Cystobacter fuscus DSM 2262: one gene and its partner. The protein of the gene in region 2 interacts with the protein of the main gene of each other region in a pairwise test. Links are inferred from orthologs where the notes say so. Each region holds a gene or a part of one and is shown on either strand. Other genes may lie near its edges. The genes, in order: nusG and rho.

What was found.
Region 1: the proteins of rho (region 2) and nusG interact in binary tests that used the Escherichia coli proteins (3 or more experiments, as listed by UniProt). The link is inferred for Cystobacter fuscus DSM 2262 from one-to-one orthologs.

The regions. Positions count from the first base shown.
Region 1 is NZ_ANAH02000069.1:170,390-174,046, forward strand. The notes cover bases 1-2,972. They hold nusG (transcription termination/antitermination protein NusG), read right to left. Parts: upstream 1,772-2,972; coding sequence 1,229-1,771; downstream 1-1,228. Other genes in these bases: rplA (50S ribosomal protein L1), read right to left, coding at 1-640; rplK (50S ribosomal protein L11), read right to left, coding at 683-1,126; secE (preprotein translocase subunit SecE), read right to left, coding at 1,771-2,214; rpmG (50S ribosomal protein L33), read right to left, coding at 2,406-2,570; tuf (elongation factor Tu), read right to left, coding at 2,666-2,972. Also shown: more of tuf, read right to left, coding at 2,973-3,657. UniProt on the Escherichia coli protein: Part of the processive rRNA transcription and antitermination complex (rrnTAC). The complex forms an RNA-chaperone ring around the RNA exit tunnel of RNA polymerase (RNAP).
Region 2 is NZ_ANAH02000006.1:247,789-255,170, forward strand. The notes cover bases 1,561-4,493. They hold rho (transcription termination factor Rho), read right to left. Parts: upstream 3,874-4,493; coding sequence 2,248-3,873; downstream 1,561-2,247. Other genes in these bases: D187_RS11340 (AI-2E family transporter), read left to right, coding at 1,561-1,876; D187_RS11345 (hypothetical protein), read right to left, coding at 1,892-2,212; ligA (NAD-dependent DNA ligase LigA), read left to right, coding at 4,173-4,493. Also shown: D187_RS11330 (glutamine amidotransferase), read left to right, coding at 1-183; D187_RS11335 (hypothetical protein), read left to right, coding at 210-668; more of D187_RS11340, read left to right, coding at 701-1,560; more of ligA, read left to right, coding at 4,494-6,200; D187_RS11360 (acylphosphatase), read left to right, coding at 6,215-6,499; D187_RS11365 (DUF3052 family protein), read left to right, coding at 6,496-6,942. UniProt on the Escherichia coli protein: Facilitates transcription termination by a mechanism that involves Rho binding to the nascent RNA, activation of Rho's RNA-dependent ATPase activity, and release of the mRNA from the DNA template.

The DNA of each region.
Region 1 (3,657 bases), on a different replicon or contig from region 2:
CCTTGAGGTAGACACCCTTGGCGGTGGCCGGCTTGAGCTTCATGACCAGGTCCACCAGGGTGTTGAAGTTCTCCTGGAGCTTCTCCGCGGGGAACGAGGCCTTGCCGAGCTTGGCGTGGATGATGCCGGCCTTCTCGGCGCGGAACTCCACCTTACCGCCCTTGGCATCGCGCACGGCCTTGGCCACGTCCATGGTCACCGTGCCCACCTTGGGGTTGGGCATGAGGCCGCGAGGACCGAGCACCTTACCGAGCCGGCCGACCACGCCCATCATGTCCGGGGTGGCGATGACGGTGTCGAAGTCGAGGAAGCCGCCCTCGATGCGCTTGGCGAGGTCGTCGCCGCCCACCACGTCGGCCCCGGCGGTCTCCGCGTCGGTGGCCCGCTCGCCCTTGGCGAACACGGCCACGCGCACGGTGGCGCCCGTACCGTGGGGAAGAACCACGGCGCCACGGACCATCTGGTCCGCGTGCTTCGGGTCCACGCCCAGGTTGAGCGCGACCTCGACGGTCTGATCGAACTTGGTGCCGCGGAGAGTGGTGGTCTCCTTCAGGGCCTGGAAGCCCTCGGCGATGTTGTAACGCTTGTTGCGGTCCACCTTCTCGGCGGCGGCGCGGAACTTCTTACCGGACTGAGGCATGGGGAAAATCCTCTTGATTCAAAAGGGTGAAGGTGGAGGGGACTAGACGATCTCGATGCCCATGGAGCGCGCGGTGCCGGCGATGGTGCGCTGGCAGGCCTCCAGGGAACCAGCCGTGGTGTCCTCGAGCTTCTTCTTGGCGATCTCCTCCAGCTGCTTCTGGGTGATCTGCCCCACCTTCTCCTTGCCCGGCTTCTTGGCGCCCGAGCCCTTCTTCTTCTCGGTGTGCAGGCCCGCCGCCTTCTTGATGAGCACGGCCGCCGGAGGCGTCTTCAGGATGAAGGTGAAGGAGCGGTCCTGATACACGGTGATGATGACCGGGATGATCAGACCTTCCTTGGCCTCCGCCTGCGTCTTGGCGTTGAACTGCTTGCAGAACTCCATGATGTTCACGCCCTGCTGACCGAGCGCGGGGCCGATCGGCGGAGCGGGGTTCGCCTTGCCGGCGGGAATCTGCAGCTTGACCTGTCCTGTGACCTTCTTCATCGGCTGACGACTGCCTTTCGAATGGGTGGTTGTCGCGGTCCGCTTGACAGGCGGGCCTCCCACCCTGGGGATCCCCGGCGCGTGAGCGACCGGGGAAGACTGCTAGCCGGTGGTCTTCTCCACCTGCATGAAATCCAGTTCCACGGGCGTGGCGCGACCGAAGATGCTGACCAGCACCTTCACGCGGCCCTTCTCCGCGTTGACCTCTTCCACGGTGCCATTGAAGTTGGCGAAGGGGCCATCGATGACGCGCACGGTGTCGCCATCGGAGAACTGCATCTTGGGCTTGGGCTTGAGCGTCCCCTCGGAGATCTGCGAGGTGAGCCGGGCCACCTCGGCATCCGAGATGGGGGTGGGCTGCTCGTTCTGCGCCGCCCCGGGGAAGCCCGTGATCTTCGGGGTGTTCTTCACCAGGTGCCAGGAGCGATCATTGAGCTCCATCTGCACGAAGATGTAGCCCGGGAAGAACTTGCGCCGCGAGGTCTTCTTCTCGCCCTTCACCATCTCGACGACCTGCTCCATGGGGATCAGGATCTCGCCGAACAGGTCCTGCAGGTTCTCGAGGCGGATGCGCTCTTCCAGGCTCTTCTTCGCCTGGTTCTCGAAGTTGGAGTAGGTGTGGACCACGTACCATTTCATCGCCATTACAACTTCCCCCAGATGGCAGGAATCCACTCGACCATGAGGTTGTAGGCGAGGGTGTCGATGCCGAAGAGGAGGATCGCCGCGACGATGGACGCGACGATGACGGCCATGGTCGACGCCTTGGTCTCCTCCCAGGACGGCCAGGTCACCTTCATCAACTCCGAGGCGACCTCCAGCGAGAGCGTGTGCGTCTTGGGGTGCACGTAGGCCCCCACCACGAGCCCCGCGGCGATCACGAAGCCCAGGAGCGTCGAGACCGTCCAGTCGAGACCGTCGATGATGACGGGATCGCTCCACCCCAGGCGCGCCCAGATGAGGCCGCAGACGTGCTCCAGGAAGAACGCGAAGATGAGACCCGCGATGAGGAAGAAGATGACCACGAGCCGCTTCGGATCCATTCCCGAACGGTTGGCCTGCTGGCTGGCCTCTGATGCCGCTGCCATGATTCCTCGCTGACTGAGTGCGACTGGATATCGAAAAACACAGGAACCCCCGGTACGTGGGTACCGAGGGTCCCTGCAACTAAACAACTGGCAGGCCAGGAGGGATTCGAACCCCCAACACGCGGATTTGGAGACCGCTGCTCTACCGTTGGAGCTACTGGCCTAGAGAACACCCGAACGAAACAGCCGACCTAGACTTTACCTTCCTTATGGACGGTATGCTTGCGCTCGCGGGGGCAGTACTTGCTCAGTTCGAGCTTGTCCTGGCTCTTCCGCTTGTTCTTGGTCGTGAAGTAGTTCCGCTCCTTGCAGGTCGTGCACTCGAGCGAAATGATGCTGCGGTTACCCTTGGGCATGGCTTGGACTCGATGAACACGAGGGAAAGCTGCGCGAAACAGCTTCCCCTCGGAGTTGACTCACAGGAGAGGCAGGCAAGAAGCCCACCAGCCAACTAGGCGATGATCTCGGCGACGACGCCGGCGCCCACCGTGCGGCCACCCTCGCGAACCGCGAAGCGCAGCTCCTTCTCCATCGCCACCGGGGTGATGAGCTCCACCTCGATCGCGATGTTGTCGCCCGGCATCACCATCTCCACGTTGTCCGGCAGCTTCACCGTGCCCGTCACGTCCGTGGTGCGGAAGTAGAACTGGGGACGGTAGCCCTTGAAGAACGGGGTGTGGCGGCCCCCCTCTTCCTTGCTCAGCACGTAGATCTGCGCCTTGAACTTGGTGTGCGGGGTGATGGAACCCGGCTTGGCCAGCACCTGGCCCCGCTCCATGTCCTCACGCTTCAGACCACGCACCAGCGCGCCGATGTTGTCGCCCGCCCGGCCCTCGTCCAGCAGCTTGCGGAACATCTCCACGCCCGTCACCACCGTCTTCTGCGTGGCGCGCAGACCCACCACTTCCACTTCCTCGCCCACCTTGATGATGCCGCGCTCGACGCGGCCGGTGGCCACCGTTCCACGGCCGGCGATGGAGAACACGTCCTCCACCGGCATCAGGAAGGGCTTGTCCGTGGCGCGCTGGGGGGTGGGGATGTAGCTGTCCACCGCCTCCATCAGCTTGAGGATGGCCGGCTCGCCAATCTCCGAGGTGTCGCCCTCGAGCGCCTTGACGGCGCTGCCGGGAACAATCGGAATGGTGTCGCCCGGGAACTCGTACTTCTTGAGCAGGTCGCGCACTTCCATCTCCACGAGCTCGCGCAGCTCGGGGTCGTCCAGCAGGTCCACCTTGTTCAGGAAGACCACGATGTAGGGCACGCCCACCTGGCGGGCGAGCAGGATGTGCTCGCGCGTCTGGGGCATCGGGCCGTCCGCGGCCGACACCACCAGGATGGCGCCGTCCATCTGCGCCGCGCCCGTGATCATGTTCTTGACGTAGTCGGCGTGGCCCGGGCAGTCCACGTGCGCGTAGTGCCGGTTCTTCGTCTTGTACTCCACGT
Region 2 (7,382 bases):
CACCCCGAGGTGCATCCGGCCGCCATGCGGGCCCTCATCCTCGCCCGGCAGGAGAAGCTGGAGGCCGAGGCCGCCGCCCGGGGGCAGCCACCGGCGGAGCGCGTGCCCCGGCTCCTGGCGGGCATCACCCCGGCGCCCGCCGGACACGCCATCCTGCGCAACTTCCTGGAGCGGTTCACCTGAGCATCCCACTGGAGTAGGGAGGACCCATGGCGTCGCGCTGGGACTATCTCTTCGAAACCAAGCCGGTTCCCATGATGGACCACCTCCTGGAGGAGGTGGCCAAGCTGCTGGCCAAGGATCTGCGGCAGTGGCCGCCACCGGTCCAGGAGATAGACCTGGACACGGGAGGGCAGTTCGCCCCCCTGTACACCGAGCCGACGCCCCGCCCCGCCGAGGCCGTCTACGAGGAGGCGCTCCGGCTGTCGCGCTGGGAGCTGGAGCGCGAGCTGGACGCCTACGACGACTACATGCGCAACAAGCGCTACCTGGAGCGGGGGTTGGCCCCGACGGACCGTCTGCCCCTCTTGCTGCTCAACCGCTGGGTGGTGGACCAGATGCTGGGGCTGGGCGAAGCTACCGAGGGCCGGGTGAACCGCCGGCTGATGCTGCGCTGCCTGGAGCGACTGGAAGCCCACAGAAGGCGCGTCATAATCCCCTCCGCTTGAGACCCAGTCAGCCCTCTGCCATAAGCCGCGCCATGCAGCATCACGAGCTCGATCTCCTCGCGCAGCGCCGCAAGCGCTTCTACATCCTCGCGGGTTTGTGGCTGGTCATCGCCACCATCCTGTTCTTCTTCCGCTCGGTGCTGCTGCCCTTCGCGGGCGCCGCGTTGATCGCCTACCTGGTGCACCCGCTCGTCACACGCCTCACGCGCGTGCAGGTGCGCGGGCACGCCATTCCGCGCTGGGTGGGCATCCTGCTCATCTACTCGGGCTTCTTCCTCGTGCTCTACCTCTTCTTCATCGCCATGGTGCCGCAGCTCTACCAGGAGCTGGCGCGCATCAGCCGCGATGGCGTCACCTTCCTCAACTCGCTCACGCCCGAGCGCATCCACGTGCTCGCCGACCGCGTCGAGGACTGGCTGCGCGCCAAGGGCATCCCCGTGGCGCTCGCCACGCCCGAGGAGATGCGCAACGGCGTGTCCGGCGGCGGCGTGACGGTGGACCTGGAGAAGATCCTCCAGGACGTGGCCGCGCAGCTCACGGGGCTGATGCGCCAGCACCTGGGGGACATCGTCACCGTGTCGCGCCACATCATCACCTCGGTGGTGGCCGGCGTGTTCATGACGTTCTTCATCCTGATGGTGGCCGCGTTCTTCTCCATCGACGCGCACGCCGTCGTGGGCTACTTCACCAGCCTGTTGCCGGCCGAGTACGGCACCGACTCGCAGCGCCTGCTCGAGCGGATTGATCGCTCGCTGTCCGGCGTCGTGCGCGGCCAGGTGACCATCTGCGTCGTCAACGGCACGCTCACCTTCCTGGGGCTGGTACTCTTCGGGGTGAAGTTCGCCTTCCTCCTGGCCACGGTGGCCACCGTGTTCAGCCTCATCCCCATCTTCGGCACCATCCTCAGCTCGGTGCCCATCGTGCTCATCGCGCTGGCGGACGGCTTCCAGAAGGGAGTGGCCATCCTGCTGTGGATCATCGGCATCCACGCGCTGGAGGCGTACTTCCTCAACCCGAAGATCATGGGCCAGGCCGCGCGCATCCACCCGGTCATCGTGGCCTTCAGCCTCATCGCCGGGGAGACGACGTTCGGCCTGGTCGGCGCGCTCTTCGCGGTGCCCGTGGCCTCCATCATCGTGGCCTGCTTCGACTACGCGCGCCTCAAGGCGCAGCCCCACGTGGCGGAGGCCTCGCTGGAGGTGAAGTAGGCGCGGGCGGGGGCCTCAGCCGCTGCAGGCGGCCTCGCAGCGCGACTCGCGGCAGAAGACGAAGCAGCGGCCACAGTCGAGGTGGTCGGCGGGACAGGTGCCGTCACACTTCACCCCGCTGCAGTTGGGCCCGTCCTGCACGTGCGTGGGGTTGGTGCCCAGCCCGCAGCAGGCGTTCCCCATGCAATCCGAGTCCTGGTAGCAGGTGCGGTTGGACAACGGGGCGGGAGTGCCCCCGAAGTCGTCCAGGTCGATCGGTTCGCATCCGGTGGCCAGCGAGAGCACCGCCCCCAGGACGACGAGGGCGGACGGAAAGGCGAAACGGGTGCTGCGCATGCGACGGCTCCCTTCGTGAGAACGAAGGGAGAGTATTAACGGTTCATCGAGCCGAGGAACTCGGCGTTCGCGGCCGTCGGGCGCATGTGTTTGAGCACGAACTCCATCGCGTCGATGGGCGTGAACGGGTGGAGCACCTGGCGCAGGGCGGTGATGCGCACGAGGTCCGCCTGGGTGAGCAGCAGCTCCTCCTTGCGCGTGCCGGACTTGTTGATGTCGAGCGTGGGGAAGATGCGCTTCTCCATCAGCTTGCGGTCCAGGACGATTTCGGAGTTACCCGTGCCCTTGAACTCCTCGAAGATGACCTCGTCCATGCGGCTGCCGGTGTCGATGAGCGCGGTGCCGATGATGGTGAGGCTGCCGCCCTCCTCGATGTTGCGTGCGGCGCCGAAGAAGCGCTTGGGCTTGTGCAGGGCGTTGGCGTCCACGCCGCCCGAGAGAATTTTACCCGAGGCCGGCACCACCGTGTTGTAGGCGCGCGCCAGACGGGTGATGGAGTCCAGGAGGATGCACACGTCGTACTTCTGCTCGACCAGGCGCTTGGCCTTGTCGATGACCATCTCCGCCACCTGCACGTGGCGCGTGGCGGGCTCGTCGAAGGTGGAGCTGACCACCTCGCCGCGCACGTTGCGCGCCATGTCCGTCACTTCCTCGGGGCGCTCGTCCACCAGCAGCACGATGAGGTAGACGTCCGGGTGGTTCTTGGAGATGGCGTGCGCGATGTTCTGCAAGAGCACCGTCTTGCCCGCCTTGGGCGGCGCCACGATGAGGCAGCGCTGGCCGAGCCCGATGGGGCAGAACAAGTCGATGATGCGCGTGGTCATCTCCGCCCCGTCGTGCTCCAGCTTCAGCTTGCGCGTGGGGTAGAGCGGCGTGAGGTTGTCGAAGAGGATGCGGTCGCGCGTCACCTCGGACAGCGGGTCGGCGAAGTTGACCTTGTCCACCTTCTGCAGGGCGAAGAAGCGCTCGCCCTCTCGCGGCTGGCGGATGGGGCCCGTCACCGTGTCGCCCGGCCGCAGGTTGAAGCGGCGCACCTGCGAAGGGGACACGTAGATGTCGTCGGGGCTCGCCTGGTAGTCGCTGTCCGCGCTGCGCAGGAAGCCGAAGCCGTCGCTGAGCAGCTCCAGCACGCCTTCGGCGTGCACCTCGAACTTCTTGTCCGCGATGCCCGAGAGCAGCGCGAAGATGAGATCCTGCTTCTTCAGGCCCTGGTAGCCCTCGATGCCGAAGTCATGGGCCATCTTCGCCAGGTCCGTGATCTTCATGCGCTTGAGATCATTGAGACTGAGGACCTGCATGACCGGAGCGTCCGAGGGGCCAGCTTCCGCGCCCGGAGACACCTCGACGAACTCGGGAGCCGGGGCCTGCTGGGAGGCCTCCTCCTCGTGATCGGCCGCCGCGCGCACCTCCTGGTACTCCTCGTCCCGGACGGGGTGGGAGGGGATGGGCGTGAGGACCGGGCGGGGCGTGGCGACCACCGGGGCCTCCTCGGCCGCGGGCTCCTCGTCCCGGCGGGCCGACGTCCGGCGGCGCGTGGGCTTCTCGGACTCGTCGCGCTCCACCGTCTTGGCCCGGGTCGAGCGGCGCTTGGGCTTTTCCTCCTCGATGTCGACGACCTGGGGGGCGAGGAGCTTCTCTTTGGGTGAACGGGCTTTGGCCATGGTGCGGGGGGCTGGACTTGCGGCGCGGGGGGGAGTCGCGCACGGGAATGTCGTGGAAGATGTCCGGGGGGGACGCGAGACGCCCTCAGGGCGACACCGGGATCCCTTCTTGCCGGGACCACGCGGGTGGGAGAACCTTGTGCTGGGAAGAGGTGGCGCCTGAAGGTGGGACAACAACCCTCATGCGCTCGACACGAGGTTATTGACCACCTCCAGAGCTGTCAAGGCATCCTCGCAACCCGAGCCACCAGGCAACAGAGCCCCCGAATATTCCAGTCCAGCCGCCGAGCCCCTCCGCCGTGACCGCCTCGAAAACCGCTGACGCCGCCCGCATCGGGCAGCTCCGAAAAGATCTCGCCTACCACAACCACCGCTACTACGTGCTCGACTCGCCGGAGGTGAGCGACGCGGAATACGACCGGCTCATGCGCGAGCTGCAGGAGCTGGAGTCTCGCCATCCGGACCTCGTCACGCCCGACTCACCCACCCGCCGGGTGGGCGGCGCTCCGGCGGAGAAGTTCGAGAAGGTGCGCCACCGCGTGGCCATGTTGTCGCTGGCCAACGTCTTCGACGACGAGGGGCTGAGCGACTTCGACGAGCGCATCCGCCGCCAGACGGGACTCGCCCAGGTCGCCTATGTCTGCGAGCCCAAGCTGGATGGGCTCGCCATCACCCTGACCTACGAGCAGGGCCGCTTCGTGCGCGGCGCCACGCGGGGAGACGGGACCGAGGGAGAGGACGTGAGCGCGAACCTGCGCACCCTGCGCGGCCTGCCCACGGAGCTCCTGCCCCAGGACGGGGTGAAGGCGCCCGGGATGATCGAGGTGCGCGGCGAGGTCTTCATCTCCAAGAAGGACTTCAAGCGGCTCAACGACAAGCGCGAGGAGGAGGGCGAGCCGCTCTTCGCCAACCCGCGCAACGCCGCCGCCGGCAGCCTGCGCCAGTTGGATCCCCGCATCACCGCGTCGCGGCCGCTGTCGCTCTTCCTGTACGAGTGCGTGCCGGGCGAGGGCGTGCCCGCCTTCCGCTCGCACACCGAGAAGCTCGGCTACCTGCGCTCGCTGGGGCTGCCGGTGAACCGGGCGGTGAGCGTGCCGAGCGTGGAGGGAGTGCGCGAGCAGTACCGCGCGAGCCTGGAGGGCCGCCATGCGCTGCCCTTCGAGGTGGACGGCATGGTGGTGAAGGTGGACGACGAGGACCTGCGCCAGCGCCTGGGCCAGGTGTCCAAGAGTCCGCGCTGGGCCGTGGCCTACAAGTTCCCGCCCGAGGAGGAGTCGACGCTCGTCGAGGACATCCAGGTGTACGTGGGGCGCACGGGCGCGCTCACGCCGGTGGCGCACTTGAAGCCGGTGAAGGTGGGCGGCGTCACGGTGAGCCGCGCCACCCTGCACAACGAGGACGAGCTGCGGCGCAAGGACGTGCGCAAGGGCGACACCGTCTTCATCCGCCGCGCGGGCGACGTCATCCCGGAGATCGTCAAGGTGGTGGAGGGCAAGCGGCCCGAGGGCACCGAGCCCTTCGTCTTCCCCACCGAGTGCCCGGTGTGCCACGCGGCGGCCGTCAAGGACGAGGAAGGCGCCATCATCCGCTGCACGGGCGCCACCTGCCCCGCGCAGCTCGTGGAGAAGGTCCGCCACTTCGCCTCGCGCACCGCCATGGACGTGGACGGCCTGGGCGAGAAGCTCGCCGCGCAGCTCGTGGAGACGGGGCTGGTGAAGAGCTTCGCGGACCTCTACCACCTCACGCGAGAGAAGCTCCTCACGCTCGAGCGCATGGGGGACAAGAGCGCGGACAACCTGCTCGCCAGCATCGAGCGCTCCAAGCAGACCACCCAGCCTCGCTTCCTCTACGCGCTGGGCATCCGGCACGTGGGCGAGTCCACCGCGCGCGTGCTCGCCGAGGCCTACCCCGACGTGCGCGGCCTCTACACGGCGAGCCTCGAGGACATCACCCGCGTCAAGGACGTGGGTCCCACCATGGCCGAGGTCATCCATACCTTCTTCCATGAGCCGCTCAACCGCGAGGCCATCAACGCCCTGCTCGCCGCGGGCGTCACCCCTGCCCCGCCCGTCGTCGTCAAGACGGGCGTGTTCGCTGGAAAGACGGTGGTTCTCACTGGGGGTATGAGTGGAATGAGCCGGGAGCAAGCCAAGGAGGAAATCGAGCGCCGGGGTGGCAAGGTGTCGGGAAGTGTCTCTCGCAAGACGGACCTGGTGGTGGCGGGCGAGGATGCGGGCAGCAAGCTGAAGAAGGCCCAGGAGCTCGGGGTAAGAATCGTGGACGAGCAGGCCTTCCTCCAATTGCTCCAGACGGACGCACGAGGCTAGGAGGCGTGGGCAGCATGGACAGTCGTCGAGTGAGCCTGCGGATCCGGGGCCGGGTGCAGGGTGTTTCCTACCGGGAGAGCGCCCGCGCCGAGGCCCTGCGGCTGGGCCTCAAGGGCTGGGTGCGCAACCTGCCCGACGGGACGGTGGAGGCGGTGGCCGAGGGCCCGCCCCACGCCCTGGATGCCTTCGTCAGCTGGAGCCACCGCGGCCCTCCCCAGGCGCGCGTGACGGAAGTGGAGCGCGCCGATGCCGAGGCGCTCGGGGAGTTCATCACCTTCATCGTGGAGCGCAGCTCATGAATCCCTACGCGCCAGCCTCCCTGACCTCCATGCTGGGCATCAAGTCCGGCAGCAAGGTCTCGGTCATCAACCCCCCGCGCGGCTTCGTCCAGAAGCTCAACCCCCTGCCCGACGGCGTGGAGTTCCTCATCACCGCCCAGACGGGCCTGGACATCATCCTCTTCTTCACCCAGGACACGCACGAGCTCGTCCAGCGCCTGCCCGCGCTCTCGCGCGCCATGACGCTCCAGGGCGGCATCTGGGTGTGCTGGCCCAGCGGCGAGGGCATCAAGACGGCCCTGAGCGAGGACTTCATCCGCCAGGCGGCGCTGGACATCGGCATGGTGGACAACAAGCTGTGCCTCATCGACACGACCTGGACGGGCCTGCGCCTGGTACGCCGCCCCCGGGGCCGCCTGGACAAGCCCGACTACCGCAAGCGGGCCCCCACCGCCCAGGCCTGAGCCCCCCTCCAGGCTGCCAGACGGCGGACATTTTCCATGTCGCGCCTTTACAGGTCGTATCAGGCGTGAAAACCTTTCGTTGTTTTCAGGCCTCGGACCTCCCCACCAGGGGTGGGGAGTTCAGTCGCCAGTGGATTTTGAGACGGGTGCGTTCCCGGCGGAACCGGGCGCGCTGGTCTTCCGCGCTTCTGCCACCCCCAAGGCGCCCACGCATGGGCTCCGACCGGGTGAGTAAGGACGAAGCCGGGCGGCCCGGGCGCCAGGGCTGTCTCGAACGCTCGATTAGCAGCCAGTCCCCGCCCGGCACGGTGCCGGACAATCGCGGGGCGACCTTGAACTCGGAGGAGCAGGCCGTGGTCCCCTCACCCCCCCCTCGCGCGCGGCACCCGGGCCCCCGGACACACGGGTCGGCCCTCGTCCGCACGCGCGGAGGTGCGGGG